Regions from separate parts of the Alcanivorax borkumensis SK2 genome, predicted to be linked through region 1. Evidence: predicted binding sites of a transcription regulator. Region 1 holds the regulator's gene; each other region holds the start of a gene.

Region 1 (3,442 bases):
GTTTCGAGCAGAGTGCCGGCAGCGGCGTGTACAGCGGCAACGTGGAACTGATTCAAGGCAAGCGCAAACTGTTTGCCGATGAAATGCGCATGTTCACCCAAAATAGCGAGCTGGTTCGGGTGGAAGCTACCGGCACCCCGGTGCGCATGGAAGAGGGTGAAGGCCTTAACGCCCACGCTGAAAATCTGGTTTACAATATTAAAGCTCGCACCTTGGTCCTGACCGGCGATGCCTACATCGAACACCAGGGCAACACTTTCGAGGGCGCCAAGGTAGAATACAGCCTAGACTCCAAGCGAGTGGACGCCAGCAGTGAAGGTGACCAACGGGTGCGGCTGGTAATCCCCGCCGAAAACCAGACAACCAATGCCCCTGTCGACGCGAATATTGAAGCGAATAACAGCAACCCAAACGACACCCAAAGTGAAGGCAGCGACAGCGCATCACCTAAGGCGGAGCCCAACACACCATGAGCCATTTACGCGCCCATCACCTAGCAAAAAGCTACAAGGGTCGCCGGGTTATCGAAGACGTTTCCCTGGATGTAGAAGCCGGCCAAATTGTCGGGCTACTGGGGCCCAATGGGGCCGGCAAAACCACCTGCTTCTACATGATTGTTGGGCTAGTGGAGGCCGATGCCGGTCGCATTGAAATCAACGACACGGACATTACCCACCTGCCTATGCACGGTCGCGCCCAGCGGGGGATTGGCTACCTGCCTCAAGAAGCCAGTATCTTTCGCCGTCTAACGGTGGAAGAGAACATCATGGCCATCCTAGAAACCCGCAAGGAGCTTAGCAAAGCAGAACGCCACGAGCGCATGGAAGGCCTGCTCAAGGAATTCCACATCGGGCACATCCGCGATTCGCTGGGGATGAGCCTGTCCGGCGGCGAGCGCCGCCGCGCGGAAATCGCCCGAGGCTTGGCCACAGACCCTGACTTCATTCTGCTGGACGAACCTTTTGCTGGCGTTGACCCCATCTCGGTTAACGACATCAAAGGCATCATTCGCCACCTCAAAGAACGCGGCATCGGCGTCTTAATCACCGACCACAATGTACGCGAGACCCTGGATATCTGTGACACCGCTTATATCGTCAGCGCTGGCCACATCATCGCCTCCGGTGACGCGGATATTATCCTTGCCAACCAACAAGTGCGAGACGTCTATCTGGGCGCCGATTTCAGACTATAAGGTCCGCCGCAAATCCTCTCTTCTATTGTGACTTGCGGTCATCCCTAGCACACAGTTTCACCTGGCACAAATATTGCTTAGCGTGTAGATAGACTGCTATCCTGGGTTTTTTGGGGACTAGCAGAATACTGAGCAGTATGAAGCCCACACTACAATTACAAATTGGCCAGCAGCTCACCATGACACCGCAGCTGCAGCAGGCCATTCGCCTCTTGCAGCTATCCACTTTAGACCTGCGCCAGGAAATCCAGCAAGCAGTAGAGAGCAACCCCCTGCTGGAATTGGCAGACGATTTCGGTGACGATGCCCTCCCCGAGCATGACGAAGAACGTCAGGATGAAGAGCTCGACACCGACCGTGATAACGCCCTAGAAGAACTGATACAAGACGAGCCCGAGGTGGAAACCGAATGGGATGACGTCTATTCCGGCCAGAGCACCAGCAACAGCGCCGCACTCCCCGACGATGCCGACGAATGGCAGCAACGACACGCCGTTTCCGGCAACTTACAGGACCACTTGCTCTGGCAGCTAAACCTCACCCCCATGAGCGATGTAGACCGGATAATCGCCATAACGATTATCGAGTCCCTGGACGACCGTGGTTACATCACTGCCCCCCTAAGCGATATCGTCGACATGGTGAATGCCCAGCCAGACCTACTCACCGAAGGAGACGAACTGGAGCACGATGAAGTGCTTGCCGTGCAGCACCGGTTGCAACAGTTCGACCCGGTGGGCGTCGCCAGCGTCAACCTAGCTGACTGCCTCGGCGTCCAGCTGCGCCAACTGCCAGCGGACACCCCATTGCGCGACGAAGCCTCTGCCCTACTGGAACATCTGAACCTACTAGAAAAGCACGATTACACCGCACTGCGCCGCACCCTTCAACTCTCTGAAGAGGTCCTTCTAGAGGCTTTATCCCTACTGCGCACCCTGGACCCAGCCCCCGGTGAGCAAATTGGCGAACCTCAAGTGGACTACGCCGTTCCTGACGTGATCGTCCGCCAACATCAAGGTCGCTGGCAGGTGAGCCTAAACGACGACGTCCTTCCGCGGGTCAACCTGCAACAGCAATACGCGAGCATTGCCCGTACCACCAGCGGTGAAGACGGGCAATATTTGCGCAATTGCGTTCAAGAAGCGAAATGGTTCATCAAGAGCCTGCAAAGCCGCCACGACACTTTGCTCAAGGTGGCCACCCGCATCGTGGACGTGCAACAAGGGTTCTTCGATTATGGCGATGAAGCCATGAAACCCCTGGTTTTGGCGGATATTGCCGATGCTGTTGAAATGCATGAGTCAACCATCAGCCGGGTCACCAATCAGAAATACATGATGACACCACGCGGCGTCTTTGAGCTGAAATATTTCTTTTCCAGTCATGTGGGAACCGACGGCGGCGGTGAGTGTTCCTCCACTGCTATTCGTGCCATTATTAAGAAACTGGTCGCTGCAGAGAATCCCCGCAAGCCACTCAGTGATAACAAGCTGGCGAGCTTGCTCAATGAGCAGGGAATCAATGTAGCGCGCCGGACCGTCGCCAAATACAGAGAAGCGATGAGAATACCGTCTTCTAGCGCCCGTAAACGTTTAGTGTAGAGCGCCAGAACGGACCCAGGAACGCGGGGAAAACCTTGCGAGGCCAGCCTGAAAGGCTGAATAAACAAGGTCTTTATCCCGGGTTTCTCAAACAGGTAAAGGAGCCAGCCATGCAAATTAATATCAGCGGTCATCACCTGGAAATTACCGATGCCTTGCGCACTTATGTGGGAGATAAATTTTCCCGCCTTGAGCGCCATTTCGACCAAATTACCAGCATCCAGGTGATTCTTTCCCCGGAACCCAAAAGCCACAAAGCCGAGTCCACAATTCATATTTCCGGGGCCGATGTCTTTGCCACCGCTGAGGCAGATGACATGTATGCTGCGATCGATAAACTGACGGACAAATTGGATCGTCAGATTCTTAAACACAAAGAAAAAGCCGTCAGCCACAAGCACGGTCACTAACCCAAAGCGACAATTATGCGAGTTCGCGAACTACTGACTCTGGCCCGCACCCATCACGGCGTGCAGGCCAGCAGCAAGAAACAACTGCTTGACCAGGTTGCACAGCTGGCAGCTGCCAGCTGTGGCAGCCTTAATGAGCAGGAAGTCTTCGACGCTCTGGTCGCCCGGGAAAAACTGGGCTCCACGGGCATTGGCGAAGGCATTGCCATTCCTCATTGTCGACTAGGACATTGCCA
Region 2 (3,442 bases), 620 kb from region 1:
CTTGGTGCTCATGTCCGCACCGGCAAACTGCTTTTCTGCTTTTCCTATCAGATGTTCTGCGGCCACTTCTGCCATCTGGTAACCCGGCGCCACCAGCCCGAAAATGCGCCCTTCCCATAGCGCCACTTCACCGATCGCATAAATATGCTCGTCGGAAGTGACACATTGGTTATTGACCACAATGCCGCCGCGCTCGCCGATGGCCAGCTCACAAGCCCTGCCCAATTCGTCCTGAGGACGGATCCCGGCGGAGAAAACAATGACATCGGTTTCCAAATACTTGTCGTCACCGAAGTTCATTCGATGAGTGCAGGTTTCACCGTCGACAATATCTTGTGTACCGGTGCTAGTGTGCACGGTGACACCCAGCTCCTGAATCTTGTCTTTCAGCAAGCCGCCGCCAAAATCATCCACTTGCACCGCCATCAGCCGGGGAGCGAATTCCACCACATGCGTTTCAAGCCCCAAGTCATGAAGCGCCTTAGCCGCTTCTAAACCCAGCAACCCTCCACCGACCACGGCGCCCACCTTGCCGTTCTTGCTGGCAGCAATCATGGCATCCAGGTCATCAATGGTGCGGTACACAAAGCAGTTGTCGCGGTCGTTGCCGGGAATCGGCGGGATGAAAGGATAGGAGCCGGTGGCCAGCACGACCTTGTCGTAAGGCAGGGTTTCACCCGTATTGGTGGTGACCGTTTTGCCCGCGCGATCAATCGCGTTGACCTTGGTGTTAAGTTTCAGCGTGATGCCGTGCTCTTCGAAAAACCCTTCCGGCACTAGCGACAGGTCGTCGGCGGTCTTGCCGGAAAAATAACTGGTCAGCCCTACTCGGTCATAGGCCGGCAGCGGCTCGGCACACAGTACCGTAATATCAAAGTGCTCTCGGCCACCCAGGGCTACCAGAGACTCTAGATAACGTTGTCCGACCATCCCGTGGCCGATCAGAAGAAGTTGTTGCTTTGCCATAAGGCTCACCCTCGCGGTGCGTAACTGACACCACCACTACAGCAAGCCTTATGCCAACTAACTAACCCATTGAAATAAATAAGGTTATTTCCTTTTTTATCAAGTAATAACAAAAGCCCTGCTTTCTTTTAATGCGCCGGTGCACGAGAAAAAGGCACTTTCTTGTGCACCGTATTGACCCAAAAACGCTCCCCTTTTGCGCACATATTTTCTAATCGCCTCTCTCTACCAAGAAATACTCTATTAAAAACATGAACTTAATCACATGGCACAGGAGTTGCTCAGGCTCTCTTATCGTTAATCGCCCATGCATGGAGATTTCATGAGCGCTCAAAACCTGAATCTATTGAACCTGTCCCAGCCTCGTATACGGTTACTGCACCTAAGCTGGGTTGCCTTCTTTATTACCTTTGTGGTGTGGTTTTCCCACGCCCCATTAATGGGGCACCTTCGCGAGGCTTTCGACTTGAGCGCGGAACAGGTCAAAGCATTGTTGATCCTTAACGTGGCATTGACCATCCCGGCCCGGGTGGTTATTGGCTCCCTGGTCGATCGCTTCGGGCCACGCCGGGTGTTTGGTCTGCTGCTGATACTGGCGGCCTTCCCCTGCTGGGCATTCGCCCTATCCACTACCTTTGAACAACTGGCCGTTACACGTTTGCTTATGGGCTTTGTTGGCGCTGGCTTTGTGGTCGGCATTCGCCTGATTAGTGAATGGTTTCCTGCCCGGGAAGTCGGCCTAGCAGAAGGCGTTTATGGCGGCTGGGGTAACTTTGGTTCTGCAGCAGCAGCGATTACTTTACCAACCATCGCCATGCTTTTTGGGGGCGAAAACGGCTGGCGCTGGGCCGTTGCCAGCACCGGTGCGGTAGCAATGCTATACGGTATCTTTTTCCTGTGGTTCGCCCGCAATACTCCCGCTGGCTCCTCCTACTTCAAACCCAAGAAAGCCAGCGCTCTTGAAGTCAGCACGCGAAAAGATCTGTTCTTTTATCTCTTGATGAGCCTGCCACTTTATATTGCCCTGCTGGTTATTGTCTGGCGCCTTGGGCCAACCAATCTTGATCTGTTCGGGGGGACTACCCAAATTCTACTGGCGGCGTTGATTATCAGCCTTGCGATTGTGCAGTTAGGCCAAGCCTGGCGCGTGAATCGCGACCACTTGAAAGAAGGCGTTGCCGAGCACGATCGCTACAGTTTCAAACAAGTGGCCATTCTCGACCTGTCTTACATGGTGACATTTGGCTCTGAACTAGCGGTGGTTTCCATGCTGCCGCTTTTCTTCAGTGATACGTTCAGCTTGTCTGCGGTTACCGCTGGCCTGCTGGCATCCGGTTATGCGTTCATGAATCTGGTTGCACGGCCCGGCGGCGGCTGGGTATCGGACAAATTCGGCCGCAAAAAGTCTTTGGCCATCCTGTTGTGCGGGTTGATGGTAGGTTATGGCCTGATGAGCCAGATCTCCGGCACCTGGCCCATCGCCCTAGCCGTTATTGCCACCATGTGCTGTTCCTTCTTCGTTCAAGCTGGCGAAGGCGCGGTCTTCGCCACCGTACCGTTAATTAAACGTCGCCTCACCGGCCAAATTGCCGGCATGGTAGGCGCCTATGGCAATGCGGGTGCGGTGATTTTCCTTACCGTGCTGACCTTCGTGGAACCGTCTACTTTCTTTCTGGTCATTGCCGCCAGTGCCGCCGTTGCCTTGGCCGCCGTACAATTCCTAGATGAACCCAAAGGTCACATTGCAGAAATTGATGAAAAAGGCGAAGTGCAGCTCATCAAAGTGAGTTGATGACACCCTTTGAGTCCGGGCACGCGGGAACTCCTGTTTGCTCGGACCACCGCTCACAACACGCTATCGGTATAGGAGCACAAGAATGGAAGTGTCCACCGGCCCCGCTGGCAACGCCGACACCATGGTCGAACCCGAGTTGCACCCCCGCGTACGGATCGGGCAATTCAGTGACAGCGGCCCCAAGCTGCACAACCAAGATGCCTTGGCTATGCAGGTACCGGAAGGGTCACTGCTGCGCACCAAAGGCATTGTCGCAGCCCTGGCAGACGGCCTATCCAGTGCCGGTGCCGCTCGAGAGGCAGCAGAGTCCTGCGTGCTGGGTTTTATCAATGATTACTACGCCACTCCATCGTTATGGAGCGTACCGCGCTCTGCGCAACGTGTACTGGAAGCCCTGAACCGTTGGTTATGTCGCCAGACACTGGCTGGCGACAGCCATCTCTGTACACTTTCTTTGCTGATTTTACGCTCGCGCACCGCGCACATTTTTCAGGTTGGCGATTCCCGCGTATGGCGCATGCGTCACAACAGGCTAGAATGCCTGACTCGCGATCACAGCCGCCGAATCGGCGCAAACCGGCAAGTGCTCACCCGCGCCATGGGAGGAGATACTCGTCTGGACGTGGACTACAGCAGTGTAGATTTACAGGTGGGCGATATTTATCTCTTGTCCAGCGATGG
Region 3 (3,442 bases), 1.1 Mb from region 1:
GCTCGCCGTCGACGCTGAACACTTTGCTCTATGGGCACGAAGTTCATGGCCGCGGCTCCTGACGGCTTGCCTTCTCTGCGCTATAATTTTCGCTGCTGTATAGGGTGTTTTGGGGGAATTCAGGATAGCCGATTTCAGCATGTTCGCTGAGATCTAGCCCTCGCTGTTCGTGCAGTGCGGGCGCCCTCAGCCCGGCTAAAATAGACACCAGCATGTACATGATTAATGCGGTAAAGAATGCCCAGCCAAATGCCACGACCACTCCCAGTAGTTGCACCATCACACGCTGGCTATTGAACAGATCGCCGTCGTAAAACAGTCCGGCGGCCAGGGTGCCCCACGCACCGGCAAAGGCGTGAACGGGTACCGCGCCCACTACATCATCCAGTCGAAAGGCGAGCAGAATGCGAGCCCCGAAGGCGGCTAGTGCGCCGGCAACCACGCCGGTGACAATGGCAAAGCTAGGGGTCATGACGGCACAGCCGGCGGTGACGGCGACCAGTCCGGCCAAGCTGCCATTCACTGTTTCCGTGAGCAAGATCGGGTGACGCTTGGCCATACGGAAGATAACACTGCCGACGGCTCCGGCGGCCGCGGCAAGTTGGGTGTTCAGGTTCACTTTGGCAATGTCCACGCTGGCCGACAGGGTTGAGCCGCCATTAAAGCCAAACCAGCCGAACCAAAGAATGAAGCCACCCAGTGCTACGTAGGAAAGGTTGTGTCCAGGGATGCTGCGTGGGGTACCTTGGCTATCGAAACGGCCCAGGCGGGGGCCGACTACCATGATGCCGGCCAAGGCGCACCAGCCGCCAATACTATGAACCACAGTAGAGCCAGCGAAATCAATAAAGCCCATTTGTGCCAACCAGCCATTATCGTTCCATGCCCAGTTGCCAAACAATGGATAGATAACCCCAGTAATGAACACCGCGCCACACAGGTAACCTGCGTAGCGTGTTCGTTCTGCCATTGCGCCGGAGGCGATAGTAGCGGCCGTGGCCGCAAACATAATCTGGAACAGGAGCATAGCCCAGGTGCTGCTATCTGCGTGGTTCAGCATGAACTGATCCTGTCCGAACCAGCCATTGCTGCTGGTGCCGAACATCAACCCAAAACCGACGGCCCAGAAAACCAGAGTGCCGACGCACAGATCCATATAGTTTTTCATCACTACATTCAGGGAGTTTTTCGCTCGGCTCAAGCCGCTTTCGAGCAGTGCAAACCCCGCCTGCATGAAAAAAACCAGCGCCGCGGCGATGGCAATCCACACAGTATCAGTAGCGGTGAGAGTGTCCGCATTGGCAAACTGGGGAATAAACAGCAGAGAAGCCCAGTGGTGGCGTCGCAGAGGCATGGTTATGAACCCTATTCATTATTGGTTAATGAAGCAGGTATGCAATCTCTGCGCCAGAATGTCGGGCGGTTGGGGGTGGCTCTTCTACTTCTTTATCATTAGTTTGTGCGCCATTTTGGTGCGCGCAAATGGAGGTGGTGCGCTCCGCGTTCTATGCGGTGGCGCTAACGAGCTGGCACATCTGTCGAATCAACTGGAGCTGGCGTTCGGAGACTTTTTGCACCGATAGGCGAGGCCGCACAACCAGTTCCATGTCCGCAAACTCTGGATGGTGCTGTATCTGTTTGAGTGTCAGGGGGTGCGGGTAGTGGCAGACATACTGTACGTCAGCCTGGTACCAGCGGGGATGATCCTGGCGGCTACGTGCATCATAGCCATCGCTAGCAGGGTCAAATTGGGTTGGATCTGGGTAAGGGTCGCTGGTAACGACGGCTTCACCAACAATGGCCGGGACTGCGCAACTGGAGTGATAGATCAGCACGGTATCGCCGGCCTTCATCTCATCGCGTAGGCGGTTACGGGCCTGATAGTTGCGTACCCCGTCCCAGCCGCTAGTGGCGTTTTTGCTGTCGCGCAGATCATCGATGCTGAACGCGTCAGGTTCTGTTTTTAATAGCCAGATGGGGCTCACTCCTGTAGGTGCTGTTTAAGCAGGCACTCCTTGGCCTGGGCTATGGTGTCGCAAATGTAAACCGAGAAGGTCGGTTTGTTAAGCTTTAGTAGCCATATTGTGAAAGGTTCGGTTGAGTGTGCTTCCAGCACAATGGCTTTGATTTGAGTGATTTGGGCGAAACCTTCACGGCAGGACGAAGTAAAGGGGGGCATACAACATTATCGTAGTCACGCTGGTGGCGGTCTTTTTGCTGTAAGCGTGGCAGGCTTTTATAAGTGATTCTGTGCTAATCTTCAGCGCTTCTTTTTATTGGCGGCCGATAAGCATTAACCAGATAATCGGCTGGCCTGCCGGTGGAGATGGATGCGTGATCAGTTCGCAGCAACAGAATGAAGCGATTGCCACCCTGCAAACCGTGCGCGATTGCCTGCGTTTCGGGGAAAGCATGTTGCGCAGCGGGGAGGTGTTCTTCGGTCACGGTAATGATGATCCTTGGGATGAGGCGCTCGCCTTGTTGATGCACCAGCTGGCGCTACCGCTGAACAGTGACCCTCGGGTGCTTGATGCCCGTTTATTGCCCTTAGAAGTCAGTGGCTATGTGAGCCAGTTGGTGCAGCGTGTCAATCATCGGGTTCCTGTGCCATATCTGACCCACGAAGCTTGGTTCTGTGGCCTGCCGTTTTATGTGGATGAGCGTGTGCTGATTCCGCGCTCGCCCCTGGCCGAGCTGATCGAGCAGTCCTTTGCTCCTTGGGTGGATCCGGAGCAGGTGCATCGGGTGTTGGATTTGTGCACCGGCAGTGGTTGCATTGCCATTGCCTGTGCTTACGCCTTTGAGCATGCACGGGTGGATGGCAGTGATATCTGTGCGGATGCGCTAGCTGTCTGCAAAGAGAACATCGAGCGTCATGGTCTCGGTGAGCAGGTCAGGGCACTACAGTCCGATGGCCTGGCCGCCGTTGATGGGCCTTATGACTTGATCGTTTCTAACCCACCCTACGTGGACGCACAGGATATGGCGAGCCTGCCGGACGAGTACCGCCATGAGCCGGAGCTGGCACTGGCCTCGGGCAATGATGGGCTCGACTTCACTCGCCGGCTGTTGCTGGATGCGCCTGATCAGCTCAGCGAAGAGGGCGTGCTGATTGTGGAAGTGGGCAATAGCTGGGAGGCCATGTTGCAGGAATGGCCTCAGGTGCCGTTTTTCTGGTTCGAGTTTGAGCGGGGCGGGCACGGGGTATTCATGCTTAGCCGCCAACAGCTGCTAGAATACCGCGAACATTTTTAAGAACCCTTGCCCCCCGCGATGATCACAGTTGGGTATTGTCGGGACGTTAGGGCGCAGAGTCACAGCGGAGATACCGATATTTCCGCCCTACAGCAGAGCATTTGAGGAGCCCATGGCAGGCAATAGTTTCGGCGAGCGTTTCAAAATCACCACCTTTGGTGAAAGTCATGGCCCGGCCCTGGGTGCC
Region 4 (3,442 bases), 1.2 Mb from region 1:
GTTAGCGCCAGTAAAAGCGCCTTTTTCATGGCCAAACAGCTCTGATTCGATCAGGTCCTTGGGAATAGCCGCCATATTCAAGGCGACGAAATTCTTTTCCCGTCGTAAGGAATGACGATGCAAGGCGCGGGCAACCAGCTCTTTACCGGTACCGGACTGTCCATTAATCAGCACCGTCACGTTGGAATGGCTGAGCCTACCGATGGCACGAAAGACTTCCTGCATGGCCGGCGCTTCACCAATAATTTCGGTGGGCGCTTCTTCTATCGGTTCAGGAAAATCGCCACGGGATTCTTCCCGGTGCTTGATCGCTCTACGTACCAACGCCACCGCTTCATCCACATCAAACGGCTTGGGCAAGTATTCAAACGCGCCACCCTGGTAGGAAGCCACAGCGGAATCCAGATCGGAGTGAGCGGTCATGATGATTACCGGCAAGTCTGGGTTTTTACGCTGCAGGATTTTCAGCATCCGCAAACCGTCAGTGCCCGGCATGCGCACATCACTGATAAGCACTTCTGGCTCCTGCCCTCCCTGCTCCAGGGTGTTGAGCGCCTCATCCGCATCCTCAAAGCAGGTCACCGCATAGCCTTCCTGGCCCAGCGCCTTTTCCAACACCCAGCGAATCGAGCGGTCATCATCCACAACCCAAATACTGACACTCATGACCTGCTACTCCTGTAATTTCTATCACCTCCGCACTAGCGGCCGGCGTGTATGACAACAATCTGATCACAGCCGCGCAATTACGCTGTGTTGGTTTCATCCAGCTGCTCCATGGGCAGCAAAATGCTGAATACAGTTTGGCCTGGCTGGCTTTCGCATTCGATCAGCCCTTGGTGCTGACTAATAATGGATTGCGCAATGGACAAGCCCAGCCCCGTGCCATTAGCACGGCCACTAACCATGGGATAGAACATCGTCTCCTGTACCTCTTCGGTGATCCCCGGACCGTTATCGATAATATCCATGCGTAGCACCAGTCGATGACGCTGTGCACCGATGGTGAACTGCCGCAACACACGGGTACGCATAGTGATACGAGGCTCAGGAGTCTGTGACTCCAGCAACGCCTGGGAGGCATTGCGAATAAGGTTGAGCAACACTTGAATTAGCTGATCTCGATCGGCAATCACATCCGGCAAACTAATATCGTAATCTCGCCAGATAGCTATCCCTTTGGGGTATTCCGCCAGCAGCAACTGACGCACATGCTCGAGGCACTCGTGCACATTCACTGCCCGGAACTCGGGGGGTTTACGCGGGCCAAGCATGCGATCCGCTACCGAACGCAACCGATCGGCTTCATCGATAATAACTCTGGTGTATTCAGTCAGGTCCGGACTCGGCAGTGCCCGCTCCAACAACTGGGCGGCACCACGAATCCCTCCCAGCGGATTTTTGATTTCGTGGGCCACGCCACGCACCAGAGCCCGGGTGGCTTGGTGGGCATGAATCAACGCTTCTTCACGACCAATGCGTAACAGGCGATCCAGCGACTGCATCTCCATCAACAAACACAGCGGTTGTCCCGGGTCGTTGATGGGGCTGACCGAGTAATCCACCACAATTTCGTGGCCCGGTGCCACCGACAACCGTGCTTCACGCTGGGTAAACGGGTGCTCTTCATCAATGCACTGCTGAATAGCCAGGCGCGCTTCTTCATCGTCGAAAAAATAATCAGGCAAAGGCTGGTCCAGCGCACGGCTCGCGCTGGTGGCCAGCAGCATTTCCGCCGCGGGGTTCAGGTAGCGCACACACAGGGCTTCGTCCAGCATGATCACCGCAGTACGCAGGTGATCCAGTAGTCGTTTGTGCAACGTAATGTCACTCATCAAAAATTGGCCCATAACAGGGCATAAGCAATTATCAGGCCATCTGCTCAGTCGCCATAAAAAACGTCAGCCAGCAGCCTATGGCGCAAGCGCAAGCGCTTGTCGTTGATGAGTTTAAAGGGATGACAGGCCGCATTGCACCATATGGGTGCATATTTAGTTACTGAGAATGCTCCGATTCGGTTTAGCGGGCCGAGCAGCACTGCTCCGATCTGCTCCACTGCCCACATTGGCAGCGCCCCCAGTTGAGGCACTACCCCCCACATTCGCCGCGCCGCCACGATCGGCTGCACCACCCGCTTGCGCAGCACCACCGTTACTGCCGCCACCTGCAGAGTTACGGAAATCGCCGACCGTGCTGCGGTGTATGTAAAGCTTCACCGGCTCGGAAGTAATCCGGGGCTCTCCATCTTCCCCGACCACCTTAACGATAAGGGTGTGCTCACCGCGATCCGGAGCATCGAGCTGCATGGCCGGCTGCTCGATACCGTTGTCGATCAGCACTAATCTATCTCCCGTCTTTAGACCGGGCTGTAAACTCACAGACACATATACCGCATCTGCAGGGTTACGCAGAGTAGAACCACTTTCCGGCGCGGTAATGGCCAGCGAGCTATAACCCTCCCCGGCCTGGCCTCCTGTTTTAGCCTCTTCAGGCTGAGCAACGGCTTGCGGCATTTCCACCGTCTTAATCGGCACCGTATTAGTGGTTTTCAGCTTCACTTCTTCTGAGTGGCGGTTCTGCGCCGGCTGGTCGGAGAACACCACATTACCTTTTTCGTCGGTGGTTCGATAAATCTTCGACGCAGGCGCATCAGGCTCCTTCCCCTCGCTGACACTCCCTGCGTTTTCCGCCATGGAGGCCAAGCTCACCCCAGACACCAAGGCCAGCACAACAAACGAAATTAACGACTTTTTCATTATTATCTCCATATCTGCCCTTGATTCTGGCCTGACTCGACCGCTCAGAAAAGGGGGGAGTGCACAAAACCGCCGCCTTTATTCCAGGCAAAAAAAAGCCCCCGACAAGCGGAGGCTCTGTTCTGCTAGCGACCCGAAGGCATTAGCAAGAGTAGTACATATCAAACTCAACCGGGTGCGGGGTCATGTTCAGACGCTCAACCTCGGCACGCTTCAGCTCGATGTAGCCTTCCAGCATATCCTTGGTGAACACGTCACCTTCGGTCAGGAAGTCCATGTCTTCTTCCAGACAATCCAAGGCCATGGTCAAAGTGTGAGCCACGGTAGGAATGTCTTTTGCTTCTTCAGCCGGCAAATCATACAAATCTTTGTCCATGGCATCGCCAGGGTGCATCTTGTTCTTGATGCCGTCCAAGCCAGCCATCAGCAGGGAAGCAAAGCACAGGTACGGGTTGGCAGACGGGTCAGGGAAGCGCGCTTCCACACGACGGGCCTTAGCACTGTTCACAAACGGGATGCGGATAGATGCAGAACGGTTACGGGCAGAGTAGGCCAACATTACCGGCGCTTCAAAACCGGGCACCAGACGCTTGTAAGCGTTAGTGGACGCATTGGTGAATGCGTTCAGCGCACGGGCATGCTTAATGATACCGCCAATGAAATACAACGCTTCATCAGACAGACCA

Evidence for each region. The regulator sigma-54, encoded in region 1, starts transcription at its own class of promoters, with help from an activator protein. The targets are predictions, from matches to a motif close to TGGCACNNNNNTTGCTNT.
Region 2: the regulator sigma-54 is predicted to act here: its motif matches at 1,233-1,250, upstream of ABO_RS05605 (NarK family nitrate/nitrite MFS transporter).
Region 3: the regulator sigma-54 is predicted to act here: its motif matches at 1,393-1,410, upstream of ABO_RS07650 (ammonium transporter).
Region 4: the regulator sigma-54 is predicted to act here: its motif matches at 1,860-1,877, upstream of glnL (nitrogen regulation protein NR(II)).

Annotation. Positions count from the first base shown of each region.
Region 1 is NC_008260.1:610,210-613,651, reverse strand. Features, by position in the region: gene lptA (lipopolysaccharide transport periplasmic protein LptA) at 1-473, shown strand, start outside; gene lptB (LPS export ABC transporter ATP-binding protein) at 470-1,195, shown strand; gene ABO_RS02865 (RNA polymerase factor sigma-54) at 1,333-2,796, shown strand; gene hpf (ribosome hibernation-promoting factor, HPF/YfiA family) at 2,907-3,206, shown strand; gene ptsN (PTS IIA-like nitrogen regulatory protein PtsN) at 3,222-3,442, shown strand, end outside.
Region 2 is NC_008260.1:1,226,948-1,230,389, reverse strand. Features, by position in the region: gene nirB (nitrite reductase large subunit NirB) at 1-966, opposite strand, end outside; gene ABO_RS05605 (NarK family nitrate/nitrite MFS transporter) at 1,289-2,758, shown strand; gene ABO_RS05600 (bifunctional protein-serine/threonine kinase/phosphatase) at 2,844-3,442, shown strand, end outside.
Region 3 is NC_008260.1:1,681,877-1,685,318, reverse strand. Features, by position in the region: gene ABO_RS07655 (hypothetical protein) at 1-47, opposite strand, end outside; gene ABO_RS07650 (ammonium transporter) at 44-1,354, opposite strand; gene ABO_RS07645 (EVE domain-containing protein) at 1,506-1,985, opposite strand; gene prmB (50S ribosomal protein L3 N(5)-glutamine methyltransferase) at 2,335-3,255, shown strand; gene aroC (chorismate synthase) at 3,368-3,442, shown strand, end outside.
Region 4 is NC_008260.1:2,578,679-2,582,120, forward strand. Features, by position in the region: gene glnG (nitrogen regulation protein NR(I)) at 1-666, opposite strand, end outside; gene glnL (nitrogen regulation protein NR(II)) at 747-1,850, opposite strand; gene ABO_RS11605 (DUF4124 domain-containing protein) at 1,992-2,756, opposite strand; gene glnA (glutamate--ammonia ligase) at 2,899-3,442, opposite strand, start outside.